Bryobacter aggregatus MPL3: one gene and its partner. The protein of the gene in region 1 interacts with the protein of each later gene in a pairwise test. Links are inferred from orthologs where the notes say so. Each region holds a gene or a part of one and is shown on either strand. Other genes may lie near its edges. The genes, in order: gyrA and gyrB.

What was found.
Region 2: the proteins of gyrA (region 1) and gyrB interact in binary tests that used the Escherichia coli proteins (3 or more experiments, as listed by UniProt). The link is inferred for Bryobacter aggregatus MPL3 from one-to-one orthologs.

The regions. Positions count from the first base shown.
Region 1 is NZ_JNIF01000003.1:590,039-597,648, reverse strand. The notes cover bases 1,852-4,909. They hold gyrA (DNA gyrase subunit A), read right to left. Parts: upstream 4,562-4,909; coding sequence 2,141-4,561; downstream 1,852-2,140. Other genes in these bases: folP (dihydropteroate synthase), read right to left, coding at 4,726-4,909; M017_RS0103195 (YncE family protein), read right to left, coding at 1,852-2,136. In the rest of the region: rsgA (ribosome small subunit-dependent GTPase A), read left to right, coding at 56-1,072; more of M017_RS0103195, read right to left, coding at 1,063-1,851; more of folP, read right to left, coding at 4,910-5,571; tyrS (tyrosine--tRNA ligase), read right to left, coding at 5,581-6,753; M017_RS0103175 (mandelate racemase/muconate lactonizing enzyme family protein), read right to left, coding at 6,759-7,610. UniProt on the Escherichia coli protein: A type II topoisomerase that negatively supercoils closed circular double-stranded (ds) DNA in an ATP-dependent manner to maintain chromosomes in an underwound state.
Region 2 is NZ_JNIF01000003.1:1,660,656-1,663,709, forward strand. It holds gyrB (DNA topoisomerase (ATP-hydrolyzing) subunit B), read right to left. Parts: upstream 2,705-3,054; coding sequence 296-2,704; downstream 1-295. Other genes in the region: M017_RS0107945 (zinc-dependent alcohol dehydrogenase family protein), read left to right, coding at 1-299; dnaN (DNA polymerase III subunit beta), read right to left, coding at 2,731-3,054. UniProt on the Escherichia coli protein: DNA gyrase negatively supercoils closed circular double-stranded DNA in an ATP-dependent manner to maintain chromosomes in an underwound state.

The DNA of each region.
Region 1 (7,610 bases):
TTCATCCAACGCAGACCCCTCGCGTGAGGTTGATCACGCACAAAGGCAATTTCCAATGAATCTCGAATCAATTGGCTGGCAGGACCATTTTGCACGGCAAATGGACGCCAGCGACCGATTTACTCCTGGCCGCGTTGCGCAGTCGCAGCGCGATCGTTATCTGGTCTGGACCGAGGCGGGCGCAGTGCAGGCCACCATCAGCGGCACTCTACGCCAACAAAGCGATCCTTTATGGCCGATCACCGGCGATTGGGTTCTTTTGAGCGAAGGCAATTCGATTCTCCGCGTACTCGAGCGCAAGAGTCTGATTGCGCGGAAAGATCCGGGGGGCGGCTTAAGGCCACAGATTCTGGCGACCAACATCGATGTTCTGTTCATCGTGGCGGGCCTCGATCACGACTTCAACCTGCGCCGTCTTGAGCGTTATGTTGTGCTGGCCCGCGAGGGCGGCGTGCGACCGGTCATCCTTCTCAACAAAGCAGACCTTTCTTCTGAAGTAGAAAGCCTGGCGGCCCAGACGCGGGCCGTGGTGGGTGAGATTCCAGTGTTTGCGATGAGTGCGACGGAAGCGAGAGGACTCGACGTGCTCGGGCAGCAGATGGGCACCAACGAGACGGCGGCGATGGTGGGTTCGTCCGGAGCAGGGAAATCGACCATTCTGAACCGGCTTTTGGGAGAGGAGCGGCAGCCGACGCAGAGTGTGCGTGAGTCCGATAGCCGCGGCTTTCATACGACGACTTCCCGGGAATTATTTCAACTGCCACAGGGTTGGCTGCTGATGGATTTACCGGGGATTCGGGAACTGCAGCTTTTGAGCGGGGAGACGGTGGTGGTGGCGACCTTTGAAGACATTCTGGCGGCAGCGGTAGATTGCCGCTTTCGCGATTGCCGCCATGAGGGAGAGCCTGGATGCGCGGTAGTGGATCGGATCGATCCCACGCGCCTCCAGGCCTTCCATAAACTGCGTCACGAGAGCGAGGACCAGGAGCGGGAGTTGATGCTCCAGGCCGCGCTCATCGAGAAGAAGCGGAGTAAGGTACTGCAAAAAGCACTCCGCGATGCTCAGCGGTAGTTGCCGGTGTGGCCAAGCGAATAGCGACCAGGTTGTGGGAAGACGCACAAGCCGTGCGGCCCATTGCCGACCTTGATGCGTTCTGCCAGTTTGCCGGTTGTCGTGTCGAAACCATAAATTTCTTTGTGGTAACGGCCGGAGATCCAGAACATTTTCCCGTCGGCAGAGACCCCGCCCATGTCCGGCGATCCGCCACCAGGAATGATCCAACGGTCGACGAGCTTGCGCGTGGCGAAGTCCATGATCGAGATGGTGCCCTCGCCGCGATTGGTGATGTACAACTGCTTCGCGTCGCGGCTGGGATACAGGCCATGGCAGCCTTTGCCGGTGGGGATAAAGGTGATGAGCTTGAAGGTGTCGCCGTCGACAACGTGCATCCCATGCTTCATCATGTCGGCGATATAGAAAGTGCGTCCGTCGGGGGCGACTCGTGTATCCTGCGGCATCCCGCCACCGGGCAGATCGAGAGTGCCCATCAGTTCGTACTTCACCATGTCGATCTTGACGAGCTGGCCGGAAAACTCGCAGCTGGCAATGAAATAGCGGCCGTCGGCAGAGTAGTCGGCATGGTTGACGCCCTTGCAGGGTACCTTGATGCTCTTGACCAGCTTGAGGGTGTTCGGGTCGCGTAAGTCGATGCGGCGCATGCGCTCGGCCATCACCACCATGTACTTGCCGTCGGGGGTGTAATACATGTTGTAGGGGTCGTCAACGCGATGGATCTTCAGCAGCTTGCCGGTCATCGGGTCAATCTCGGCGAGCGTGTCGTTCAGGTCATTGGTCGCGAAAATCCGCTGCATGTCCCAGGAAGGAACCACATGCTGCGGCTCAACGTTCTTGCCCTTGCCGACGCTGAATTTATTGATGAACTGCTTTTTCGCAGGATCGTAAACCCACACCGTGTTGTCGCGGGTGTGGGGGATATAGATCAGGGAAGGAAAGCGCTTGACGCTTTCCTTCAGCTTTCCGACACTCGTCTCGGAATAGATATTCTTCGGGTCAATCACGGGGGGCATCTGCGCGTATGCCGCGAGCGCCCCCAGAACCACAAGTTGATACAGCATCGAACTAATCCTTCAGCAGGCTACCCTGCGCATCGTCGGGCTGATGTTCGTCAGACTCGGGAATGGCTCCCGCGCTGGCGACCTTATCGCCTTCATTGACATCGACGAGTTTGACGCCCTGAGCGCTACGGCCACTCTGGCGGATCTTCATCGACTCGATGCGAATGATCTGGCCATCCTTGGTGATGATCATCACGTCGGAGTCTTCCTTGATCGGCATAGTGGCGACCACCTTGCCGGTCTTGTTGGTCACCTTCATGTTGATCACGCCCTTGACGGCGCGTCCGGAGTGGCGGTAGTCGGTGAGCTTGGTGCGCTTGCCGAAGCCGTTCTCTGAGATGGCGAGCATGAGCGCTGATTCGTCCACCACTTCGGCGGAGATCAGGTAGTCGTCCTTCTCGAGCTTCATGGCGGTGACGCCGCGCGCCTGACGGCCCATCGAGCGGACTTCTTCTTCACCGAAGCGGGCGGCCATGCCTTCGCGGGAAGCGAGGAAGATCTGGTTCTGACCGTTCGAGATCTTGGCCGAGATCAGTTCGTCGTTTTCGTCGAGAGTGCAGGCAATGATGCCGCGGGCCATCGGGTTGCTGAAGTCTGTCAGCTCGGTACGCTTGATGACGCCATATTTGGTCACCATCACAATGAAGCGGTCCGCGGTGAATTGCTTCACGGGCAGGAAGGCCTTCACTTCTTCGTCTGGCTGCAGATTGATCAGGCCGTTGATGTTCTTGCCCTTGCCGACGGTGCCGGCATCGGGGATGTTGTACACCTTCAACCAATACACACGGCCCTTGGAGGTGAAGATCAACAGGTAATCGTGAGTCGAGGCGATGATCAGATGCTCGACAACGTCTTCGGCGCGGGTGCCCATGCCGATGCGGCCCTTGCCGCCGCGGGTCTGGCGGCGATAGGTGTCGACCGTGGTGCGCTTCAGATAGCCGCCGCGCGTCACGGTGACGGCGACGTCTTCCACCTGCACCAGATCTTCAATATTGATCTCGCCGGTGTCTTCGATAATTTCCGTACGGCGGTCGTCGCCGAAGGTGTCGAGCACTTCCTGGAATTCCTTGACGATCAGGGCGCGCAGTACCTTCTCGCTGCCGAGGATTTCAAGATATTCCGCAATGCGGCGCTGAATTTCAGCGAGCTCATCGAGGATCTTCTGCTGTTCCATGCCGGTGAGGCGCTGGAGTTGCAGTTCGATGATCGCCTGGGCTTGGCGGTCGGAGAACTCAAATTCGGTGATCAGGCCGTCGCGGGCTTCGCGCGGGTTCTTGGCGGCACGGATCAGTTCGATGATGCGGTCGAGGTTGTCGAGCGCCTTCTTGAAGCCGAGCAAGATGTGTTCGCGATCGCGCGCCTTGCGCAGCAAGAAGTCGGTTCTGCGACGGACCACTTCGGCGCGATGCTCGATAAAGTGCTTGAGGATGTCGAGCAGCCCCAGCTCACGCGGCTGGCCATTGACGATGGCGAGCATGATCGCGCCAAAATTCATCTGCATCTGCGTCATCTTGTACAACTGGTTCAGGATGACTTCGGGATGTTCGTTGCGCTTCAGTTCGAGGACAATGCGCATGCCCTCGCGGTCACTCTCGTCGCGGACGTCGGAGATGCCGTCGATCTTCTTCTCATTGACCAGGGCGGCGATATCGGTGATCAGCTTCGCTTTGTTCACCTGGAAGGGGATCTCGGTGATGACAATGCTCTCGCGGTCTTTGCCGAGCTTCTCGGTAAAGGCCTTGGCGCGCATCTTGATGGAGCCGCGGCCGCGCGTGTAGCAGTCGTAGATGCCCTGACGGCCGAGGATGAGGCCGCCGGTGGGGAAGTCCGGCCCGGTGATGAGCTGGAGCATCTCAGGCAGGGTGATCTTCGGGTTGTCCACCATCGCGATCAGGCCCTTCATCACTTCCGTCAGGTTGTGTGGAGGGATGTTGGTGGCCATGCCGACGGCGATGCCCGAGGAACCGTTCAACAGCAGGTTAGGGACGACGGTGGGGAAGTATTCCGGCTCTTGCTCGGTTTCGTCGAAGTTCGGTTTGAAGTCGACGGTTTCCTTATCGAGATCGTCCATCAACTGGCCGGCGATTTTCGAGAGCTTTGCTTCGGTATAACGCATGGCGGCGGGCGGGTCGCCGTCGACCGAGCCAAAGTTGCCTTGGCCGGTGATCAAGGGATAGCGCAAGGAGAAGGGCTGCGCCATGCGGACGAGAGCGTCATAGACGGAGCCTTCGCCGTGCGGGTGGTACTTACCCAAGACGTCGCCACAGACACGCGCGCATTTGCGCGTGGGGCGGTTGAACTGCAGGCCCATCTCGTTCATCGAGAAGAGAATGCGCCGGTGTACAGGCTTCAGTCCGTCGCGGATATCGGGCAGGGCACGCCCGATGATGACGCTCATCGCATAGTCGAGATAAGACCGCTTCATCTCGTCTTCGATGTTGATCGGAATGTGATTCTTCGGGTTTTCGCCTAAAGGCAACTGTGCGGCCGGATCGTTGCCGCCGGGCGGCTTCCCGCCGGGAGTCTGTGGATTTTCCGTATCGTTTGCCAACCCGCTATTTTAGCATTTCAGCCAATGTTTATCAGGGCTTAGCGCCACTGGTTGAGAATGCCGTCCGCCACCGCGATGACGGGCTTGATTGCCTCCAGATCGTGCACGCGCACGATGTAGGCGCCGCTCAGAATTGCTGCCGTCACGCCTGCTGCTCCGGCGAACTCGAGCTCGCGCTCATTGGCCTTCTCCACCAGCAACTTTTTGGTCGGTCCCACCATCACCGGCACGCCGATGCCGCCGAGTACGCTGAGGCGGCCGAGGATCTCGTAGTTCTGTTCCTTGCGCTTGCCAAAGCTCAGGCCCGGATCGATGACCAGCCGGAATTTTTCAATGCCAGCGCGCAGCGCGCGGTGTACGGCGGCGTCCATGTCCTTGGCAATGACGCCGATGACGTCTTTGGCCGGCGGCAGCTTGCCCCAGGTGTTGGGGCGGCCACGCATGTGATTCAGGATCAGGCCCGCGTCGTGGTTCATGATCGTCTTGGCGAGGATCGGCTCCCAGGTGAGGCCGCTGGGATCGTTGATGATCTCGGCGCCCATCTTCAGCACTTCATCGGCAACGGCAGCCTTATAGGTGCTGACGCAGATGGGGACATTCAGCTTGTTCTTGAGGCGCTTCAGGACAGGGAGCAGCCGCTTCAATTCTTCTTCCGCCGGCAGGGGCGTGTCTTCGGCGCGAGTGGGTTCGGCGCCAAGGTCGATGACGTCGGCCCCTTGGGCGTCCAGTTGCAATGCGCGGGCGAGGATGCGCTCCGGATCCTGATTCTTCGTGCCGTCGCTCGAGGGCGACAGAGCGATCGGGGCAACGATAAAGGTCCGCTGGCCAAGCCGCAGCGTGCGCGACTTCAATTTCCAGTCAATGTTCCGTCGAATAATGGCCATACGAAATTCCTAATTTCCAACTGCCAGACGAATCCACCGGTAGCGTTTGCCAACCCGGATTACGAATTCGCCGGCTTCCATCTTTTGTGCCGGGCTGGTAATCGCCTCAAGCGTCACCGAATTGCCGGCTTTTACGGCGCCGCCCTTGATCAGGCGGTCTGCATCGCCGACACTGCTGGCCAAGCCAGCGGCAACGAGGATGCGATTGATGCGCGGGTCGCTTGCCTCAGCATGATTCTCTGGCAGCGGTACGCTTCCCCAGGACTCGGCAACGCGCGTTGCCTCGTTGAGCCCGTGGAAATCGCGCACGATTCTCCAGGCGAGATCTTTCTTTGCGGTCAGCGGGTCGAGTTGCGCGATTTCCTGGAGCGGAAGATCGGTCAACAACTCATAGTAGCGGGGCACCAGCGCGTCCGGCATGTTCATCAGCTTGCGGAACATATCGGTTGGCGGCTCGGTAATGCCGACATAATTTCCCTTGGACTTGGACATCTTCTCGACGCCGTCGAGGCCTTCGAGGATCGGCACGGTCGCGACAATCTGCGGCAACTGCCCGTAGTCCTGCTGGATGGCGCGGCCCACCAGCAGATTGAACTTCTGATCGGTGCCGCCCAACTCGACGTCGCATTGCAAGGCGACCGAATCGTAGGCTTGGGCGAGCGGATAGAGCAACTCGTGGACGCTGATCGGAATGCCGTCTTTGTAGCGCTTGGAGAAGTCGTCGCGCTCGAGCAAGCGGGCGAGCGTGTAATGCGAGGTGAGGCGGATGATCTGCTCGTAGCCGAGTTTTTCGAGCCATTCGCTGTTAAAACGCAGCTCGGTCTTGGCCGGGTCAAGGAGTTTGAAAATCTGCGCCTGGTAGGTTTCGGCGTTCTTGGCTAACTCTTCGCGAGTCATGGGCGGGCGCATTGCGTTGCGTCCTGTGGGGTCGCCGATCAAGCCGGTCATGTCGCCAATCAGGAAGATCACGGTGTGACCCATGTCCTGAAAATGCTTCATTTTCCGGATCAAAACGGTGTGTCCGAGGTGGAGGTCGGGAGCGGTGGGGTCAAAGCCAGCTTTGACGCGCAGGGGGCGTCCCTCCTTCTGGGCCAGCTCCAGCCGGTCCTTCAGGTCTTCTTCTCGGATGATTTCTGCAAAGCCCTTACGCAAGTAAACGAGCTGTTCTTCAATCGAAAGCACTGCTATCAATTGTAGGGGAAGCGTCTCTTCCAGTCGCTGAAATCCATCGTCAGGCCGAGACCGGGCCGGTCAGGCAGTGTGACATGACCCTTTTCGACGAGCGGCAGGGTGCCGCCGGTGAGCTCGTGCAGACGTCTCATATTGTTGCCATCCCACTCGCTCATCAGATAGCTGCGGACTCCTGCCATCGACTGCATGCTTGCCATGTGCCCGATGGGGCCGTACCACATGTGGGGCGCGACTTCGGCGCCGTAGACTTCGGCGAGCGCGGCGATCTTGCGGATTTCGGTGATGCCGCCGCAGTGGATCACATCCGGTTGCACAATCATGGCGCCGCGTGCTTCAAGCAAGTCGCGAAACTGCCAGCGGTTCAGCAAACCCTCGCCACCGGCGAGTGGGACCGGGCTTTGGGCGGCAATCTGGCCGAGGGCGAGATTGCTTTCGCGCCATACCGGCTCTTCGAGGAACATTACCTTCAATGGGGCTACGGCGCGGGCCAGATCGAGGGCCGAGCGCATCGAATAGGTCTCGTACATCTCAAGACAAATGTCGAGCGACATGCTGACCGCCTTGCGGATGGCTTCGATTTCGCTGACCACCTGGCGCAGGCGGGCTTGCTCGGAATCGGCGCGCGGAATCACCCACTTGACCGTGGTCCAGCCCTCGGCGACGGTTTTGCGGGCCAGTTCGGCAATGGTTTCTGGAGTGCGTGGTGACAGATTGGCGCTCCAGTGGCTCCAGTAGACACGCATCGGCTTTTGGTTGTTGCCGCCGAGCAGCCGCCATACGGGAACACCAAGCCGCTTGCCTTCGATGTCCCACAAGGCGATGTCGATGGCGCTGAGTGCGGTCATCAA
Region 2 (3,054 bases), 1.1 Mb from region 1 along the record:
CTGGGTCTCTCGAGCAATCGCTACTTGCCGTACGCGGCGGAGGCAGAGTGAGTCTGATTGGAGTTCTTAGTGGCGCTGCCGGACCGATCAATATCGGAAGAGTGCTCCACAAGCATGTGACGGTGCAGGGAATCTATGTCGGTTCGCGCGAGATGTTTGAGGCGATGAATGCCGCGATCGTCCAGAACCACATCCGTCCCGTAATCGACTCTGTTTATGAAGGCGCCCAGATACAAGAAGCCCTGCGCCATATGGAGAGCGCAGGGCATTTTGGAAAGATTGTTTTGCGTCTCGACTAGATGTCGAGATTGCGTACATCGAGCGCATTCTCTTCGATGAACTTGCGGCGATTTTCAACATCGTCGCCCATCAGCGTCGAGAAGATCTCATCGGTCTCCACCAGATCTTTGAGATCGATGCGGAGCAGGGTACGGCCTTCGACATTCATCGTCGTATCCCACAACTGCTCAGCGTTCATTTCGCCAAGACCTTTATAGCGGGTGACGTTGATGTCGCGCGTGCCCTCTTCCTTCGTACGTGCCAATAGCGTGCGCCAGTCGCCTACTTCTTCACGGAATCCATTGTCTTTCACCATGAAGAAAGGCGGCTTGTTGAGAGGCGCGACAGCCCGGGCCAAAGCGCGGGTGCGGCGGTATTCGGGCGAGGTTGCCAGCTCAAGACCCACCACACGTTCTGCCTTGGTGGAATCCTGGAAGACCAAAGAATAGGTGGAGTGCTCTTCGTCTCTGACGATCTTCGACTCGAGCTTCACCTCATTCAGCAACTCCTGCAGCTTCAGCAGATTTGCTTCTTCCATGAAGTTCTCGCGTGAATCCAATTCCAGCGACTGCGAAAGCAGAGCTTCCACCACGCGCGCATCGCGCATCCGGCGCTCAGTGCGGATAGTGGCCTGCACCAGTTCGTCGAGTGAGGCGAGGAAGCCGCGCATTTCTGCGCCTTCTACCTTCTTACCTTCAATTTCGAGCGAGATGCTGTCGCTTGCGCGGCGCAGAATTTCCTTAGTGAAATCGGCTTCGTTCTTGATGTACTTCTCGCTCTTGCCCTTCTTGATGAGGAAGAGCGGCGGCTGCGCAACGAAGACATGGCCGCGGTCGATGAGCGGCTGCATGTGGCGATAGAAGAAAGTCAGCAACAGCGTCCGAATGTGGCTGCCGTCGACGTCGGCGTCGGTCATGATGATGATCTTGCCGTAACGCAGCTTGGCAAGATCGAAATCATCTTTGCCAATGCCAGTACCCATCGCAGTGATCATGCAACGAATTTCTTCGTGGCCGAGCATCTTGTCGTAACGGGCTTTTTCAACGTTCAGAATCTTACCGCGCAGCGGTAAAATTGCCTGATAACGGCGATCGCGTCCGCCTTTGGCGGTGCCGCCTGCCGACTCGCCCTCAACGAGGAAGAGTTCGCAACGGGTGGGATCTTTTTCCTGGCAGTCAGCAAGCTTTCCGGGGAGACCGACACCATCAAGCGCGCCTTTGCGGCGGGTGAGATCGCGTGCTTTGCGAGCCGCTTCGCGGGCTCGTGCCGCATCGATGGCCTTGCCCACAATGCGCTTCATCACGGCAGGATTCTTGTCGAAGTATTCCTGCAGTTTTTCGTTGATCACTTGCGTGACCTGGCCGCTGATGTCGCTATTGAGCTTGCCTTTGGTCTGGCCTTCAAACTGGGGCTGCGGCAGCTTGACGCTGATGACGGCGGTGAGGCCTTCGCGAACGTCGTCGCCGCTTAGTTTTTCTTTGACATCTTTGAAGAGGCCGGCCTGCTCGCCCGCCCAGTTGATGGTGCGCGTGAGAGCCGTGCGGAAGCCGGTGAGGTGTGCACCGCCATCCTTCGTATTGATGTTGTTCGCAAAGCTGAATAGAGTTTCCGAATAGCCGTCGTTGTACTGGAAAGCGATTTCCATATAGACGCGGCCCTGGTCATTGGCCATGTCCCGCTCGCCCTCAAAGTAGATGGGCTTCTCGTGCAGAACCTGCTTGCCTTTATTCAGATGCTTGATGAATTCGGCAATGCCGCCTTCGTAGAAGAACTCGTGCGCCTTGGGCGGATCTTCCCGCTCATCGGCGATGTTGATGCGCAGTCCTTTGTTCAAAAACGCGCGTTCGCGCAGACGCTGCGAGATGGTGTCGAAATTGAATTCGACCGTGTCCATCACGGTGCTGTCTGCCTTGAAGGTGATCTTTGTTCCGGTTTTCTTGCCAGACTTGCCGGTGGCCTTGAGCGGCGCTTGCGGCACGCCCTGCCGGTAGTCCTGCTCCCAGGTCTGGCCGCCGCGCCAGATCTCGAGGTGCAGCCATTCGCTCAGCGCGTTAACGCAACTGACGCCGACGCCGTGCAGGCCGCCGGAAACTTTGTAGCTGTTGGAATCGAATTTGCCGCCCGCATGCAACTTAGTGAGCACGACTTGAGCAGCTGAAACGCCCTCGCCCGCGTGGATATCAACCGGAATCCCGCGCCCGTCATCCCAGATCGAAATCGAGTTGTCCAGGTGGATGACGCAGTTGATTTCCGTACAGTGGCCGGCCAACGCCTCGTCAACGGAATTGTCGACGACCTCATAGACGAGATGGTGTAGACCCATCTCTCCTGTCGAGCCAATGTACATCGCGGGGCGCTTGCGCACCGCCTCGAGGCCTTCCAGAATCTTGATACTAGTGGAATCGTATGTCGGGTTATCAGCCATTTGAGCTTGTTTCGGTTGGGAGACGGTCAGATGCGCATCGGCATCACGACGTAGCGATAGGTGTAGCCTACCTCTCCAGCCTTCTTATCTCCATCACCCGCAGCAGCGGGACGCATCTCTCCGGCGCTTTGCGCGTCGTTGAACAGGAAGCTGAGAGCGCCCTCAGGAGTGGCGCCCAGGAAATCGAGCAAGTATTGGGCATTGAAGCCAATGTCGGTGGCAGGTCCGTTGTATTCGATCGCGATCGTCTCTTCGCTCTCGCCGGTGTCGGACATCGACGAGAAGACCTTCATTTCGCCATCGGCGAACTGCAGGCGGATCGCTTTCGAACGTTCTTCAGAGAACTGGCT